One region of the Mesorhizobium maamorense genome, then DNA from elsewhere that is predicted to be linked to it. Evidence: predicted binding sites of a transcription regulator. Region 1 holds the regulator's gene; the other holds the start of a gene.

The links. Region 1 encodes PhoB, which activates phosphate uptake and scavenging genes when phosphate is short. Its sites were predicted from a motif close to TGTCATNNANCTGTCAT; they were not measured.
Region 2: the regulator PhoB is predicted to act here: its motif matches at 6,536-6,552, upstream of ACIU1A_RS07800 (RNA degradosome polyphosphate kinase).

The regions. Positions count from the first base shown of each region.
Region 1 covers NZ_CP173356.1:5,036,949-5,044,836, forward strand. The annotation lists partial or broken gene ACIU1A_RS25155 (CHASE domain-containing protein) at 1-1,073, opposite strand, end outside; gene ACIU1A_RS25160 (ATP-binding cassette domain-containing protein) at 1,210-2,010, opposite strand; gene ACIU1A_RS25165 (sugar ABC transporter permease) at 2,026-3,378, opposite strand; gene xylF (D-xylose ABC transporter substrate-binding protein) at 3,521-4,561, opposite strand; gene ACIU1A_RS25175 (ROK family protein) at 4,822-6,063, shown strand; gene phoB (phosphate regulon transcriptional regulator PhoB) at 6,071-6,760, opposite strand; gene phoU (phosphate signaling complex protein PhoU) at 6,780-7,487, opposite strand; gene pstB (phosphate ABC transporter ATP-binding protein PstB) at 7,513-7,888, opposite strand, start outside.
Region 2 covers NZ_CP173356.1:1,527,801-1,535,688, forward strand. The annotation lists gene ACIU1A_RS07765 (amino acid ABC transporter substrate-binding protein) at 1-942, shown strand, start outside; gene ACIU1A_RS07770 (amino acid ABC transporter permease) at 1,006-2,193, shown strand; gene ACIU1A_RS07775 (amino acid ABC transporter permease) at 2,197-3,354, shown strand; gene ACIU1A_RS07780 (amino acid ABC transporter ATP-binding protein) at 3,424-4,173, shown strand; gene ACIU1A_RS07785 (TIGR02117 family protein) at 4,289-4,951, shown strand; partial or broken gene ACIU1A_RS07790 (FAD-dependent monooxygenase) at 4,986-6,207, opposite strand; gene ACIU1A_RS07795 (zinc-finger domain-containing protein) at 6,226-6,471, opposite strand; gene ACIU1A_RS07800 (RNA degradosome polyphosphate kinase) at 6,672-7,888, shown strand, end outside.

The DNA.
Region 1 (7,888 bases):
TGATGCGATGCTTCATCTCCTGCAGCATCAAATCCTTTTCGAGCAGGCTCTTTTTCCGTCGTCTCATGCAGCAGCGATGCTGCCTCGTAGGCTCGCTCCTGATAGCGCGCGACAAGCGCGATGGCGCCGGCCAGCAGCAACCCGAACAGGCCGAGCATGACTGGGATGGCCCGCGACGATGGCTGCGAGAAGGCGCTTGTCGGCCTGAACTGCACGGTCCACGGACGGCCCGCCACGCTGATCTTGCGGGTGACCAACAGCCTGTCGCCAAAGCCCGACACGGGCGGCGTCTCCGACCGGAACAGCAGATGATCCGGATCGACGCCGCCATCGTAGATTTCGGTGTTGACCGGCAGCAGCGGCGCGCGGCTGAGCGCGATCTGGAACAACTCCCTGGCCCGGAAGGCCGCGTAGAGAAAGCCTACCGTCGAGGATCGCGATGCGTTTATGGCATCAGGTGCGGTCTCGACGTTGAGCCGCACGAAGACGAGAAAGCCGGTGAAGGTCTGTGCTGCACCCGTGTCCTGGCCGAGTTGCACCAGCCCGCTCGCGTGCTGCTGGTCATCTGCCATTGCCTTCTCGATTGCCGCGCGCCGCACGGGCTCGGTGAACATGTCATAGCCGATGCTGGCCTTATTGGACGGGTCGAGCGGCTCGAACAGCACAACGGGCGTCCGCCATGGCTGCGTGGTGTCCGGATAGATCGCACGCCTGGTGCCCTGGTCATGCAGCATGTCGCGCTCGACCGTCGCCTCGTCGCCTGCTTTCACCAGCCGGAGAAAGCCGATGCCGCGCAGGCCGGCGAAATTGGTATCGACATTGAGGGCATTGAAGAACGCTTTGAACTCGCTCTGCGAGATGTCGCCATTGCGGGCGTCGAACAAGGCTTGCGACGAGCGCAGCAGCGACAGCTGCAGGTCGATCCGGCTCTCGATACGGTTGAGCGCATCGTCCGCGGTCGCGTCGAACTTGATGCGAGCCGCCTCTTGCGTCGCGAAATAGGCGAACCCCGCCATTGTCATGCTGATCAGCGCAACGGCAACGAAAGCGACGATTGGAAAAAGCTTCTTCAACGGATAATGCGGCCTATCAGCATGTGAGCCCTTTATGGGCAAGTCGCCCGGTCAACACAATGGCAAGGCCAAGCCATCCCGCCGGCTGGCATATCACCTGATCGGCAGATCGGTAACGGGCTCAGGCCAGCAGGCTTCAGGCGGCGATCTTCAACGCGCCTGGTCCGGGAATGGCGCCAGGCGGACATTTGCCCAGGATGATCATGCCCAGCACCTCGTCCTGGGTCACATCGGTGGTGCGGGCAGTGCCGACGACCTGGCCGTTTTTCATGACGCACACCCGGTCGGCCAGTTCGAATACGTCGTGAATGTCATGGCTGATCAGGAAGATGCCGATGCCGTCGGACTGGAGCTGCCTGACCAGTTCCCCGACCTGGGCCGTTTCCTGCGGTCCAAGTGCTGCCGTCGGCTCGTCCATGATCAAGATGCGGGCGTTGAACAGGATCGCGCGTGCGATCGCCACCGACTGCCGCTGTCCGCCCGACAGCTTGATCACCGGCTCCTTGAAGCGCTGGAAGCGGGGATTGAGCCTGCCCATCACCTTGCGCGCCTCGGCCTCCATGGCGACATCATCGAGCGTGCCCCAGGCGGTCCTCAGCTCGCGGCCGAGGAACAGGTTGGCGGCGGCGTCGACATTGTCGGCGAGCGCCAGGGTCTGGTAGATCGTCTCGATGCCGTATTTCTTGGCATCGCGCGGGTTGGAGATCGAAGCCTCTTCGCCGTTGACGAAGATTTGGCCCGCGTCACGCTTGTAGGCGCCCGACAGGATCTTGATCAGTGTCGACTTGCCGGCGCCGTTATGGCCGAGCAGGGCCACGACCTCGCCGGGGAAAAGATCGATCGAGGCATCGTCGACGGCGCGAATGCCGCCGAACGCGATTGAGATGTTGCGCATGTCGACCAGCGGGTTGCCGGCGGGAGCGATCCTGTCAGCCATGATTGTCCTCCTCCCTCAAACGCGTTTGCGATACACGGTGTCGAGCCACACCGCGATGACCAGCACGGCGCCGACGACGATGCTCTGCAGCGGCGAGTCGACGCCAAGCAGCACCATGCCGGATTGCAGCGACTGCATCAAAAGCGCGCCCAGCATGGCGCCGATGATTGTTCCCGAACCGCCGGCGAGCGATGTGCCGCCGATGACGGCCGCCGCGATCACCAGCAATTCATCGAGCGTTCCGAGCACGTTGGTGGCCGAGTTCTGCCGGGCTGACGAGATCGCGGCGGCGATCGTGGCCAGCACGCCCATGATCATGAACACTTTCATCGTGATCCAGCGCGTATTGATGCCGGCGAGGTTGGCTGCTTCCGGATTGCCGCCGATGGCAAAGACATAGCGGCCGAAACGGGTGCGTTTGGTGATGAAGGTCATGACCAGCCCGACGGCGATGGCCATCAGCACCGGTATGGCGATGCCGTGGGCGATGAACAGGCCGCCCTCGGGCACGGTTATGTTGTTGGCGGCTGCATATCTGTTCACGATGCCGACTGGCCACGGATAGGAATTGGCCAGCCAAACCGCGCCCATGATGACGGCGCAGGTCACCACGCCGATCAGCGTCTCGGCCCAGATCGGACGCAGCGGGAAACGGAAGCGCTTGCGCTGTACCCGCCCGTTGAACAGCGCAAGCACCACCGCAAGGCAGGCGGCGATACCGACCACCCAGCTCCAGGTCGCGCCGATCGATCCGGCCGGGCCGCCGCCCATCAGCTGGAACGTCGCGTTGAGCGGCGCCACCGTCTGGCCGCTGGTAACCCACCATGCCGCACCGCGCCAGACCAGAAGCCCGCCCAGCGTCACGATAAAGGCCGGCACTTCGAGATAGGCGATGACAAAGCCCTGGAAGGCGCCGATCAACAGACCGAGCACCAGGCCGATGACCAGCGCCAGCACCCAGATCCATGGGTTGCCAAGCTCAAGCCCGACGAAGCGCACTAGGAAATGCACCTGGGCGAAGCCCATGACCATGCCGATCAACCCTTCGGCGGAACCGACGGACAGATCGATATTGCGCATGACGATGACCAGCACCATGCCGCAGGCCATGATGGCGACGGCCGAGGTCTGCACCGACAGGTTCCACAGATTGCGCGGCGTGAGAAAGGTACGGCTGTCGAAATCGAGCGGATTGACGCCGAGACGCAGGCTGGACAAGACATGCAACCCGATCCAGATCAGCAGCAGCGCGCCGATCATGCCGAGCATGCGCGTGTCGATCTCGGTCGCCTTAAGGAACCGGGCGACGGCGCCGAGTTCCGACGCACGCGCGGTGTCGGCCTGCGGGTTGGACGTCGTATCGGTCATGATTTTCTCCCACCGGCCTGCCCGTCCGATGCGGGATGCCGGAAGCCAGCCTAGAAGTTACCCGCCCGGGGCGGAAAAACAAATCTTCTTGAAAAAACGCCGCGGCTTGGCAGCCGCGGCGTTCATCGCATAAAATGGAAGATCAGTTGCAGGCCGCTACGCTGCCCGCCGCGACGCCGGCACAGACCTCGTCTTTCTTGATCCAGCCGGCGTCGATGACGACGTTGAGATTGTCCTTGGTGATCGCAACCGGGGTCAGGAACAGCGATTTGACGGTGTTCCCACCGGGCGTTGTGAAGTCCTTGACGCCGGCGATATCGGTCATCTTCTTGCCGTCGGCCAGCTGCGAGGCGATCTCGGCGGCATTCTTGCCGAGTTCACGCGCGTCCTTCCACACCGACACGGTCTGCGTGCCGAGCGCGATGCGGTTCAGCGCCGCGTGGTCGCCGTCCTGGCCCGAGACCGGAACGGTACCGGCCAGGCCTTGAGCCGTCAGCGCCGCGACGACGCCGCCGGCAGTGCCGTCATTGGCCGCGACCACCGCGTCGACCTTGTTGTCGTTGGCGGTCAGGAACTGCTCCATGTTCTTCTGCGCGTTGGCCGGCAGCCAGCCATCCGTATAGGCTTCGCCGACATTCTTGATCTTGCCGCTGTCGATGGCGTCCTTGAGCACTTCCATGGAGCCCGAGAACAGGAAATCGGCATTCGGATCGGCACCCGAGCCCTTGATGAAGACGTAGTTGCCTTCCGGCTTCACCTTGAACACTTCGCGGGCCTGCATGCGGCCGACTTCCTTGTTGTCGAAGGTCAGATAGAAGACATCCTTGTTCTCGATCAGGCGGTCATAGCCGACGACCGGAATGCCTTCGTCGAGCGCCTTCTGCACCGCCGGGCCGATGGCGGAGGCGTCCTGCGCCAGGATGATCAGCGAATTGGCGCCCTGGGAGATCAGGCTCTCGACGTCGGTGAGCTGCTTGCCGGGATTGGACTGGGCGTCGGCGGAAATATACTTGTCGCCGGCGGCTTCGATCGCCTTCTTCATGGCGGCCTCGTCGGTCTTCCAGCGCTCTTCCTGGAAGTTCGACCAGGAAACGCCGATGACCTTGTCCTTCGCCTGCGCGACCGACGCGAGCGTCAGCGACATGGCGACACCCGCCAGGATGGCGGCTGTGAATCTCTTCATCTTAATCCTCCCTGCGCCGCGTATGGCGCGACCAAACAGGCCCGTAGGCCGGCACAAAGGCTCTATTTTTTCGAGCCTCGAAAAAAACACTGGTCCATCGTCGGAACGCTGTCAACGTCGATTCTGAGGTATTTTGATGTCCTCGTGAATTTTTTTCGAGCTCCGGAATAAATAATGACAGCCAAGGCCGGTTCTGCCAGTATTTGACGGTCGTCGGGATCCTGGGGAGAGAACGCGGCGACGGGGAGGATGCGAGAAACATGTCGGTCGGAATCCGCCACGATGATTTGCGCCGACGCAACCGGGCGATGGTGATCGCGGCCGTGCGCCGTGCCGGGCAGCCCTCGCGCACCGAGATTGCCGCGACCACCGGGCTCAGCCATTCCACCATATCGGCGATCTCCTCCGACCTGATTGGCGAAGGTATCCTGGCGCAGAGCAAGCCGAGCGAGGCCGGTGCGCTGAAACGCGGCCGGCCGCAGGTCGGCCTCAGCCTCAACCCTGAAGCCGCGGCGGTGATGACCGTTGTGCTGTCGCTGAATTTCCTCTCCGTCGCAGTCATCGACTATGCCGGCCAGGTGATATCTGAGGAGCAGCGCCGGCTGGACACGCTGACCCTGTCGCGCGAGGCGCTGATCGGCGAATGCGTGGCCATCGTCAGGCGGCGGTTCGAGGATCCCGACCTCGACGTCGGCAGCATCGCCCGTATCGCGCTGGCGATCCAGGGCATCACCGACACGGATGCGCGCACCATGCTGTGGTCGCCGATCACGCCGCAGACCGACATCGCCTTCGCCGACATACTGGAGGCCGAGTTCGGCATTCCCGCCACCATGGAGAACGATTGCAACATGATGGCGGTGGCGCTGCGCTGGCGCAATCCCCAGCGCTACCGCGACGACTTCATCGCCATACTTTTGTCGCACGGCATCGGCATGGGCCTGGTGCTGAAGGGTGAACTGTTCACCGGCACCCATTCATCCGGGGGCGAGTTCGGCCACATGATCCATCGCCCCGGCGGGGCGCTCTGCCGCTGCGGGCGGCGCGGCTGCGTCGAGGCCTATGCCGGCAACTATGCCATCTGGCGCAACGCGAGGCAGCTTGGCGAGGACACCGAGCCCGTCGACGTCAGCGACGCCGACATGCGCACCCTGGCGGCCTCGGCGCGCGAAAAGGACGGGCCGGAGCGCGAAGCCTACCGCAAGGCCGGCGAGGCGCTGGGTTACGGCCTTGGCAGCCTGTTTGCGCTGATCGATCCGGCGCCGGTCGCCATGGTCGGCGTCAGCGCCGCCGCCTTCGACCTGATCGAGCCGGCTCTGCGCGAGGCCATTGCCCAGACCGCCGGCGGCCAGCACTCGAAATCGATTTCCTTCGACACCGAGCCGAACGAACTGCCGCTGATCCGCGAGGGCTGCGCCATGCGCGCGCTAACCTTCGTCGACCAGGAAATTTTCGCGCCGGGGGCACAGGCGAAATCAGGCATAGGCGAGAACGTTGCGTGACATATCCCTAGTCTTCGCGGATCGCGTACCCCGCGCCCCGAATGGTGCGGATCACGTCAGGCATGCGGCCGTTGTTGACCGCCTTGCGCAGCCGGCCGACATGCACGTCCACGGTGCGCTCGTCGATATAGATCGTTTCGCCCCAGACATTGTCGAGCAGCTGACTGCGCGAGAACACGCGGCCCGGATGTCGCATCATGAATTCGAGCAGGCGGAACTCGGTCGGCCCGAGCCGGATCTCGCTTTTCTTGCGGTAGACCCGGTGCGATTCACGGTCGAGCACGATGTCGCCAACCTTGAGCACGCTGGACAGAACTTCGGGCTTGGCGCGGCGCAGCAGCGCCTTGACGCGTGCCATGAATTCCGGCGTTGAGAACGGCTTGACCAGATAGTCGTCGGCGCCGGTGGAGAGACCGCGCACCCGGTCGCTTTCCTCGCCGCGCGCCGTCAGCATGATGATCGGCAGCCGCTCGGTCTCGGGCCGCATCCGGAGACGGCGGCAGAGCTCGATGCCGGACACCGCCGGCACCATCCAGTCGAGCACAAGAAGGTCAGGGACATTCTCCTGCAAGCGGATCTCGGCTTCGTCGCCGCGCGTCACCACCTCTACCTGATAACCCTCCGATTCCAGATTGTAACGGAGCAGCACACCCAGCGGCTCCTCGTCCTCCACCACCATGATGCGTGGCGCGATCATCGACTGGTCACCCCTGCCGTCAAGCCGCTGGCGCCGACATCGCCGTCTCGTCCTGCTTCGGGCGATTGGCGGGCAATTGCGTGCCGGTCAGCACATAATAGGCATTTTCGGCAATGTTGGTCACGTGATCGCCGATGCGCTCGAGATTCTTGGCGCAGAACAAAAGATGCGTGCAGGCGGTGATGTTGCGCGGATCCTCCATCATGTAGGTCAGCAGCTCGCGGAAGACCGACGTGTATTTGACGTCGATGCGTTCATCGTCGGCGCGCAGCTTCGCAAGTGCCGCGGCATCGCGCGCCGCATACTCCTCGATCACGCCTTGCACCTGGATCAGCACAAGCTGCGCCATGGCGTCGATGGAGTGCGACAGGTCGCGCGGCGTGGCGGCAAGGCCGACGGTGCCGACGCGCTTGGCGATGTTCTTGGCGAGATCGCCGATGCGTTCGAGATCGCCGCCCATGCGGATCGAGCCGACGACATGGCGCAGATCGTCCGCCATGGGCTGCCGCTTGGCGATCAGGGTGATGGCGCGGTCGTCGAGTTCGCGCTGGCGCGCATCCATGATCGCGTCGTCGGAGACGACGCGCTGGGCGAGCGCGTTGTCGGAATTCAGGAGCGCCTTGGTCGCGCCGCCGACCATCGATGAGGCGAGATCGCCCATGTCGCGGATCAGCCTGCTGATCTGTCCGAGATCTTCGTCAAAGGCTGCGACTGTGTGTTCGGCCATGATCTTGGTCCTCGTATGCCTGGGATCAGCCGAAGCGGCCGGTGATATAGTCCTGCGTGCGCTTCTCGCGGGGCGACGTGAAGATCTTCTCGGTGCGGTCGAACTCGACCAGCTCGCCCAGATACATGAAGGCGGTCTGCTTCGACACGCGCGCCGCCTGCTGCATGTTGTGGGTGACGATGACGATCGTATAATCGGCCTGCAACTCGTCGATCAGCTCCTCGATCTTGGCGGTCGACAGCGGATCGAGCGCCGAGGCAGGCTCGTCGAGCAGGATGACCTCCGGCTTCACCGCCACCGTGCGGGCGATGCAGAGGCGCTGCTGCTGGCCGCCCGAAAGGCTGAGGCCGCTGGCGTTGAGCTTGTCCTTGACCTCGCTCCACAGTGCCGCGCGCTTCAGC
Region 2 (7,888 bases), 3.1 Mb from region 1:
AAGCAGAAGGGCTTCATCCAGTGCGGCGTGTCGACGGGCCTGGCCGGCTTCTCGGCGCCGGACGACAAGGGTGACTGGCAAGGCATCGATGCCGATTTCTGCCGCGCCGTGGCGGCCGCCGTCTTCGGTGACGGCTCCAAGGTCAAGTTCACGCCGCTCAGCGCCAAGGAGCGCTTCACCGCGCTGCAGTCGGGCGAGATCGACATCCTGTCGCGCAACACCACCTGGACCATTAACCGCGACACGGCACTTGGCCTGAACTTCATCGGCACCACCTACTATGACGGCCAGGGCTTCATGATCAACGCCAAGAAGCTGCCGGGCGTCAATTCGGCGCTTCAGCTGTCCGGCGCCGCCGTCTGCGTGCAGAGCGGCACCACCACCGAGCTCAACCTCGCCGACTACTTCAAGGCGAACAAGATGGAGTACAATCCGGTCGTTTTCGAGAAGCTCGAAGAGGTCAACGCAGCCTATGACGCCGGCCGCTGCGACGTCTACACCACAGACCAGTCGGGCCTTTACGGCATCCGCCTGACGCTGGGTGCGCCGGCCGATCACGTCGTGCTGCCGGAGATCATCTCCAAGGAGCCGCTCGGACCGGCAGTGCGCCAGGGCGACGACCAGTGGTACCATATCGTCAAGTGGACCTATTTCGCGCTGCTCGATGCCGAGGAACTCGGCATCACCAAGGCCAATGTCGACGAGATGAAGAACTCGGCCAGCCCTGAGATCAAACGCGTGCTCGGCCAGGAAGCCGACACCAAGATCGGCACCGATCTCGGCGTCTCCAACGACTGGGTCGTCAACATCGTCAAGGCGGTCGGCAATTACGGCGAAATGTTCGACCGCAATGTCGGCTCGGGGAGCCCGCTGAAGATCGCTCGCGGCATCAACGCGCTGTGGACCAAGGGCGGCCTGCAATACGCTCCGCCGATCCGCTGATCGAAATGTGATCCGGAAGGCAGAACCATCTGCCTTCCGGTTTCTCTTTCACAGGGGACGGTGATGGCATCGCAGGAAATCCTTCGCGAGGACACAAATCGCGGGTCCTTTATCAACGACCCGAAAGTCCGCAGCCTCTTTTTCCAGACGCTGGTCATCGTCGTTCTGTTCGGCTCCGTCTGGTGGATCGTGCAGAACGTCATCGACAATCTGCAGCGTCTCCATATCGCCTCCGGTTTCGGCTTCCTCAGGGGCCGCGCCGGATTCGACATCTCGGACACGCCGATCGCCTACACGTCCGATTCGACCTACGGTCGTGCCATCATTGTCGGCCTGATCAACACCATCATCGTCGCCGTGGCCGGCATCGTCACCGCGACCATTATCGGTTTCGTCATCGGCATCGGCCGGCTGTCGCAGAATTGGCTGATCCGCAAGATCTGCACGGTCTATGTCGAGATCTTCCGCAACATCCCGCCGCTGCTGGTCATCTTCTTCTGGTATTCGGGCGTGCTGGCCGTGCTGCCGCCGCCGCGCGAGAGCTATAACCTGCCCTTCGGTTCCTTCCTCAACCAGCGCGGCTTCTATTTTCCGCGCGCCGTCTGGGCCGAGGGCTCCTGGCTGATATTCGTGGCGCTCATCGTGGGCATCGCCATGGCTTGGTTCGTCGCCCGCAAGGCGCGCCAGCGGCAGATGGCGACGGGTCAGCAGTTTCCCGTGTTCTGGACGTCCGTCGCGCTCATCGTCGGCCTGCCGCTGCTCGCCTACGCGCTGAGCGGCTTTCCGCTGAGCTTCGATTTTCCGAAACAGTCGACCTTCAACCTGACCGGCGGCTTCCAGGTCAAGCCGGAGTTCCTGTCGCTCTATCTGGCGCTGTCCTGCTACACGGCGGCCTTCATCGCCGAGATCGTGCGTGCCGGCATCAGGGGTGTCAGCAAGGGCCAGACCGAGGCCGCCGCCGCACTTGGACTGCGGTCGGGATCGATCCTGCGGCTGGTCGTGGTGCCGCAGGCCATGCGCATCGTCATCCCGCCGTTGACCAGCCAGTATCTCAACCTGACCAAGAACTCCTCGCTGGCCATCGCCATCGGCTATCCGGACCTGACGGCGACCGCCGGCACGGTGCTCAACCAGACCGGCCAGGCGGTCGAGGGCGTGCTGATCATGATGATCGCCTATCTCATACTCAGCCTGGTGACCTCCGCCGTGATGAACGTGGTCAATGCCAGAATGGCGTTGGTGGAAAGGTAGGCCATGCAGGAACACGACATGTCCTGGGTGCGCACCGAAATGGCCCTGGCGGAGGCGGCGCCGATCAGCGAGCGCGGCCTGTATGCCTGGGTCCGCAAGAACCTCGTCGGTTCGGTCGGCGACACCATTCTCACGATACTCGGCATCATCATCGTCGCCTGGGTCCTGCCGCAGGTCATCAACTGGGCCTTCATCAATGCCCAGTGGACCGGGCCGGACCGGACCGTCTGCGCGACCGTGGCGCAGGGCGGCATCCAGCCCGATGGCTGGAGCGGCGCCTGCTGGGCCTTCGTCAACGCCAAGTTCGGCCAGTTCATGTTCGGCACCTATCCGGTCGAGGAGCGCTGGCGGCCGATCCTGGTCGCCATCCTGTTCGCGGCGCTGCTGGTGCCGATGCTGGTCCCCAGCGTGCCGCGCAAGGGCCTGAACGCCATCCTGCTTTTCCTCGTGCTGCCGATCGTCGCCTTCTTCCTTCTGGTCGGCGGCGTGTTCGGCCTGCCGCATGTCGAGACGTCGCGGTGGGGCGGACTGCTGATCACGCTCAGCCTCTCCTTCGTCGGCATCGCCGTGTCGCTGCCGCTGGGCACCGTGCTGGCGCTCGGCCGGCGCTCCAAGATGCCGATCGTCAAGATGCTGTGCATCATCTTCATTGAAGCTGTGCGCGGCATCCCGCTGATCACCGTGCTGTTCTTCGTCAGCGTCATGCTGCCGCTTTTCCTGCCGGCCGGCGTCACCTTCGACAAGTACCTGAGGGCTCTGATCGGCGTGTCGCTGTTTGCCGCCGCCTATATGGCGGAGGTGGTGCGCGGCGGCCTGCAGGCGATCCCCAAGGGCCAATATGAGGGCGCCGATTCGCTCGGCCTCGGCTATTGGCAGAAGATGGGACTGATCGTGCTGCCGCAGGCGCTGAAGCTGGTCATTCCCGGCATCGTCAACACCTTCATCGGTATGTTCAAGGACACCAGCCTGGTCCTCATCATTTCGATGTTCGACCTGCTCGGCGTGGTCAAGCAGAACTTCTCGGACGCCAACTGGGCGACGCCGCAGACCGCGAAATCCGGTCTCGTGTTCGCCGCCTTCGTGTTTTGGCTGTTCTGCTTCGGCATGTCGCGCTATTCAATGTATACGGAACGCCGGCTCGATACCGGTTACAAACGATAAAAAGGGGATTGGTTCATGGCCACCGAAAACGCCGTCAGCGCGGAAGAGATCAAGGTCAATGCCGCGAAGATGCACATCTCGACCACCGATGTCGCCATCGACATCATCGCCATGCACAAATGGTATGGCGAGTTCCATGTGCTGAAGGACATCAACCTCAAGGTGATGCGCGGCGAGCGCATCGTCATCTGCGGCCCGTCCGGCTCCGGCAAGTCGACCATGATCCGCTGCATCAACCGGCTCGAAGAACACCAGAAGGGCAAGATCTTCGTCGACGGCAAGGAATTGACCAACGATCTCAAGAAGATCGACGAGGTGCGCCGAGAGGTCGGCATGGTGTTCCAGCACTTCAACCTGTTCCCCCACCTGACCATCCTGGAGAACTGCACGCTGGCGCCGATCTGGGTCCGCAAGACGCCGAAGAAACAGGCCGAGGAGATGGCCATGCATTTCCTCAAGCGCGTCAAGATCCCCGAGCAGGCCAACAAATATCCGGGCCAGCTCTCCGGCGGTCAGCAGCAGCGCGTGGCGATCGCCCGTTCGCTGTGCATGAACCCGCGCATCATGCTGTTCGATGAGCCGACCTCGGCACTCGACCCGGAAATGATCAAGGAAGTGCTGGAGACCATGGTTAGCCTTGCCGAGGAAGGCATGACCATGCTGTGCGTCACCCACGAAATGGGCTTCGCGCGGAAAGTCGCCAACCGGGTGATCTTCATGGATCAGGGCCAGATCGTCGAGCAGAACACGCCGGCCGAGTTCTTCGATCACCCGCGCCACGAGCGCACGAAGCTGTTCCTGTCGCAGATATTGCACTGAGCGCTGCCTCGTCGAAATGGAAGGAGCCCGGCCGCGCCACGGTCGGGCTTTTTCACATTTGGCCGATCGGATCGTTTCGATTGAAACGTGATGGAATCGCAAGAACTATGCCCGGATGAGAAAACGCCTTCGTTTCCTGGCCGTGCTGGTTGCCGCGGTGGTGCTGGTCGCGGCACTCGGCACGCTGGTGCCGCGGCCACTTTGGCCGGCTGCCGCGGCCGGCGAGGGCACCAGGCACATTCTGGTGCTGAGCAATCCGATCCACACCGACATCGCCATTCCCGTCGATGACGGCGTGCGCCGGCGCTTTCGCTTCCTCGCCGCTGCCGGCCAGCCTTCCGACGCGCCCGAGGTGCGCTACATCGTCTTCGGCTGGGGCGGCCGCGCCTTCTACCTGGAGACGCCGACCTGGTCGCAGCTGAAGGCGATGCCCGTATTCAAGGCCCTGACGCTTGACGCTTCAGTGATGCATGTCGAGGTCGCCGGCAATATCTCCGGACCCGACGTCGCCGGTTTCGACATCCCGGAGGACCGCTTTGCGGCATTGCTCGACTTCATCGATGCGAGTTTTCAGCAAGGACCAGGCGGGCCGATCGTCATCGCCGGGGCCGCCTATTCCAATTTCGACCGCTTCTATGAGGCGAACGGCCATTTCAATGCGCTGGCCGGCTGCAACACCTGGACCGCGGCCGCCTTGCGAACCGCCGGCCTGCGCACCGGTTGGTGGAACCCGTTGCCGGTCTCGCTCGGGTGGTCGTTGAGGCTGTATAATTGGTAGGTCGCGCAGATAACGCCAACGCCTCGTTCGAGTTCTAGGCCCGCCACCCATAAAGCCAGTCCAAATCCGCGGCGAGCTTCTCCGGCGCCCGCATTTTCAGGAAAAGGTTGCGCGCCAACGCCACCGGACCCCAGGCATGCCAGGCAAGGCGGTTGAGGGCGCCGCGACGTGCCACTCACGACGCGCGGCCGGCGCAGGCCTTCCCAGATTTGAAGACTTCCGGCCAGGTCGGCAGGGGAGGCGGCCATGACATCGGCAAGCGTGGCGGCATCCTCGATGGCCATTGCGGCGCCCTGTGCCGCGAACGGAGTCATGGCATGCGCCGCGTCGCCGACCAGCGCGATGCGGCCCGACCTTACCCATGGCTGCTTCTGATCGACCGTATGGATCGGCCAGGCCGCCCATGGGCCGGCCAACTCCGCAAGCCTTGCCAGCGCCGGCGCGGTGCGGCGCATGGCGCCGGCCAGGATTGCGGGATCGGCATGGCCGGACCAGCCTTCGGCGATACGCTCGCCCCTGGTGAAAGCGACGAGGTTGATGGCGCTGCCCTTGCTGACGGGATAGGCGACCATGTGAAAGCCGGGATGCAGGAAGGTGGTGACGCAGTCCGGCGCACCGATCTCTGCAAAAGTTTGCCCGGCAGGACTGTCTGCGCTGACGGTTGCCCGCCAGGCCAGTTCGCCGGAGAAGTGGCTTTTCGCAAGCCTGGTTTTCCTTCCTTGGTCGGCAAGTCCGCGCACCGACGACCAGACGCCATCGGCGCCGACCAGAAGGAAACCTTCCGCCGCGATGGGCCTGCCACCCACATCGGCTGCCGCGGTGATGCCTGAACTGTTGATCGTGACGCTGCCAAGGCGCGCGCCGGTGGTGAGATGAACATCGGGCATGGCAGCCACGCGCGCCATCAGCGCGTTTTGCAGGTCCGCTCGATGCGCCACGAGGTAGGGCGCACCCCAGCGCGCCTCGCCGGTTCGTCCAAGAGGTACGCGCGCCAGTTCGCCCAAGGTTGCCGCATTCTTCAGCACCACGGCTTCCGGCCTGACGGCATTGGGAAGAAGTGCGTCGAGTACGCCGAACTCACGCAGGATGCGCGTCGCGTTGGGCGAAAGCTGGATGCCGGCACCGGCCGCCTCCAGGCGCTGCGCCTGTTCGAAGATCCGCACGGGATAGCCGCGCTCAGCGAAAGCCAACGCCGCGGTCAGCCCGGCAATACCCGCCCCGGCGATGATGACTTGCCGGGACTGTGCGTCTGCCATTGGCCGGGCCGCTGGAAGTCAGGCGGCCTGGTCGATGTAGAGGCAGCCGGCCGGCAGCGTTTCCATCGCCGTCAGCTTCGGCGAATAGCGGTAGAGCGTCGAGCAGTAGGGGCAGACCTTCTCATTGTCGTCGCCCATATCGAGAAACACATGCGGATGGTCGAAAGGCGGGTTGGCGCCGGTGCACATGAATTCCTTGACGCCGATGTCGATCGCCGGATGGCCCGCATCGTTCTGGAAATGGGGAATGGAACCGCCTGCCATCGTCGTCTCCTTTAGCGCAGTCTGCTCAGCGTTTGGATCATAACCGGCCTGTTTGCAAGTTCGATGAAATGAAACTGTCGCAAAAGCCTGTCAGAGGATAACTTAAGCCGGTTAACCGGCTGGAGCATCGCAGCCAGGCGCAACAGCCTGGGCGCCGCCCGAAAGCGGCGAAGCAACCAGACGTGGGAAGAGCAGGAACCATGAACGAACTGAAGCCGGTCCAGAGCGAGTTCATCAATGCGGAAGCGGCAAGCCCGGAAGGCAATCCGGATCGTTTCGTCAATCGCGAGTTCTCCTGGTTGCAGTTCAACCGCCGCGTCCTCGAGGAATCGCAGAACACAAACCATCCGCTGCTGGAGAGGGTACGTTTCCTGTCGATCTCCGCGGCCAATCTCGATGAGTTCTTCATGGTGCGCGTCGCCGGTCTCGCCGGCCAGGTTCGCGAAGGCATCGTGTTGAGAAGCCCGGATGGGCGTACCCCCGAGCAGCAGCTCGAACAACTGCTTCGCGAGGTCGAACGGTTGCAGGAAGACCAGCAGAAAAGCCTCTCGGCGCTGACCGTGCTGCTCAACAAGGAAGGCATCGAGAGTATCACCCGCGACGCGCTGACCAAGGACGAGAAGGCCTGGCTGGAGGAGCACTTCCAGGACCAGGTGTTTCCTGTTCTCACGCCATTGTCGATCGACCCGGCGCATCCGTTCCCGTTCATCCCCAATCTCGGCTTCTCGATGGCGCTGCAGCTTCGCCATCGCAAGAACGGCGAGGAGATGAGCGCGCTCTTGCGCTTGCCGGTGGCGCTGAAGCGTTTCATCCGTTTGCCGGACCGCAAGCACCATGTCCGCTTCATCCCGCTGGAAGAGGCGGTCGGCCTTTACATCGGCAAGTTGTTCCCGGGTTACGAGGTCAAGGGCTCCGGCACGTTCCGCATCATTCGCGACAGCGACATCGAGGTCGAGGAGGAATCGGAAGATCTCGTGCGCCTGTTCGAGACCGCGCTAAAGCGCCGCCGCCGCGGCTCCGTCATTCGCATCGAGTTCGACATGCTCATGCCGGCCGAACTACGCGAATTCGTCGCCGGCGAACTCGGCGTTTCGTCGAGCCGCATCAGCGTCCTGACCGGCCCGCTGGCGCTCAGCCAGATTTCGGAGATCGTCGCCGTTGCCCGCGACGACCTCAAATTCACGCCCTACAATCCGCGTTTCCCCGAGCGCATCCGCGAGCATGGCGGCGATTGCTTCGCCGCTATCCGCGAGAAGGACATCATCGTCCACCACCCCTACGAATCCTTCGACGTGGTGGTTCAGTTCCTTCGCCAGGCGATGGCCGACCCGGAAGTGGTGGCGATCAAGCAGACGCTTTACCGAACCTCCAACGACAGCCCGATCGTGCGTGCGCTGGTCGACGCCGCCGAGGCCGG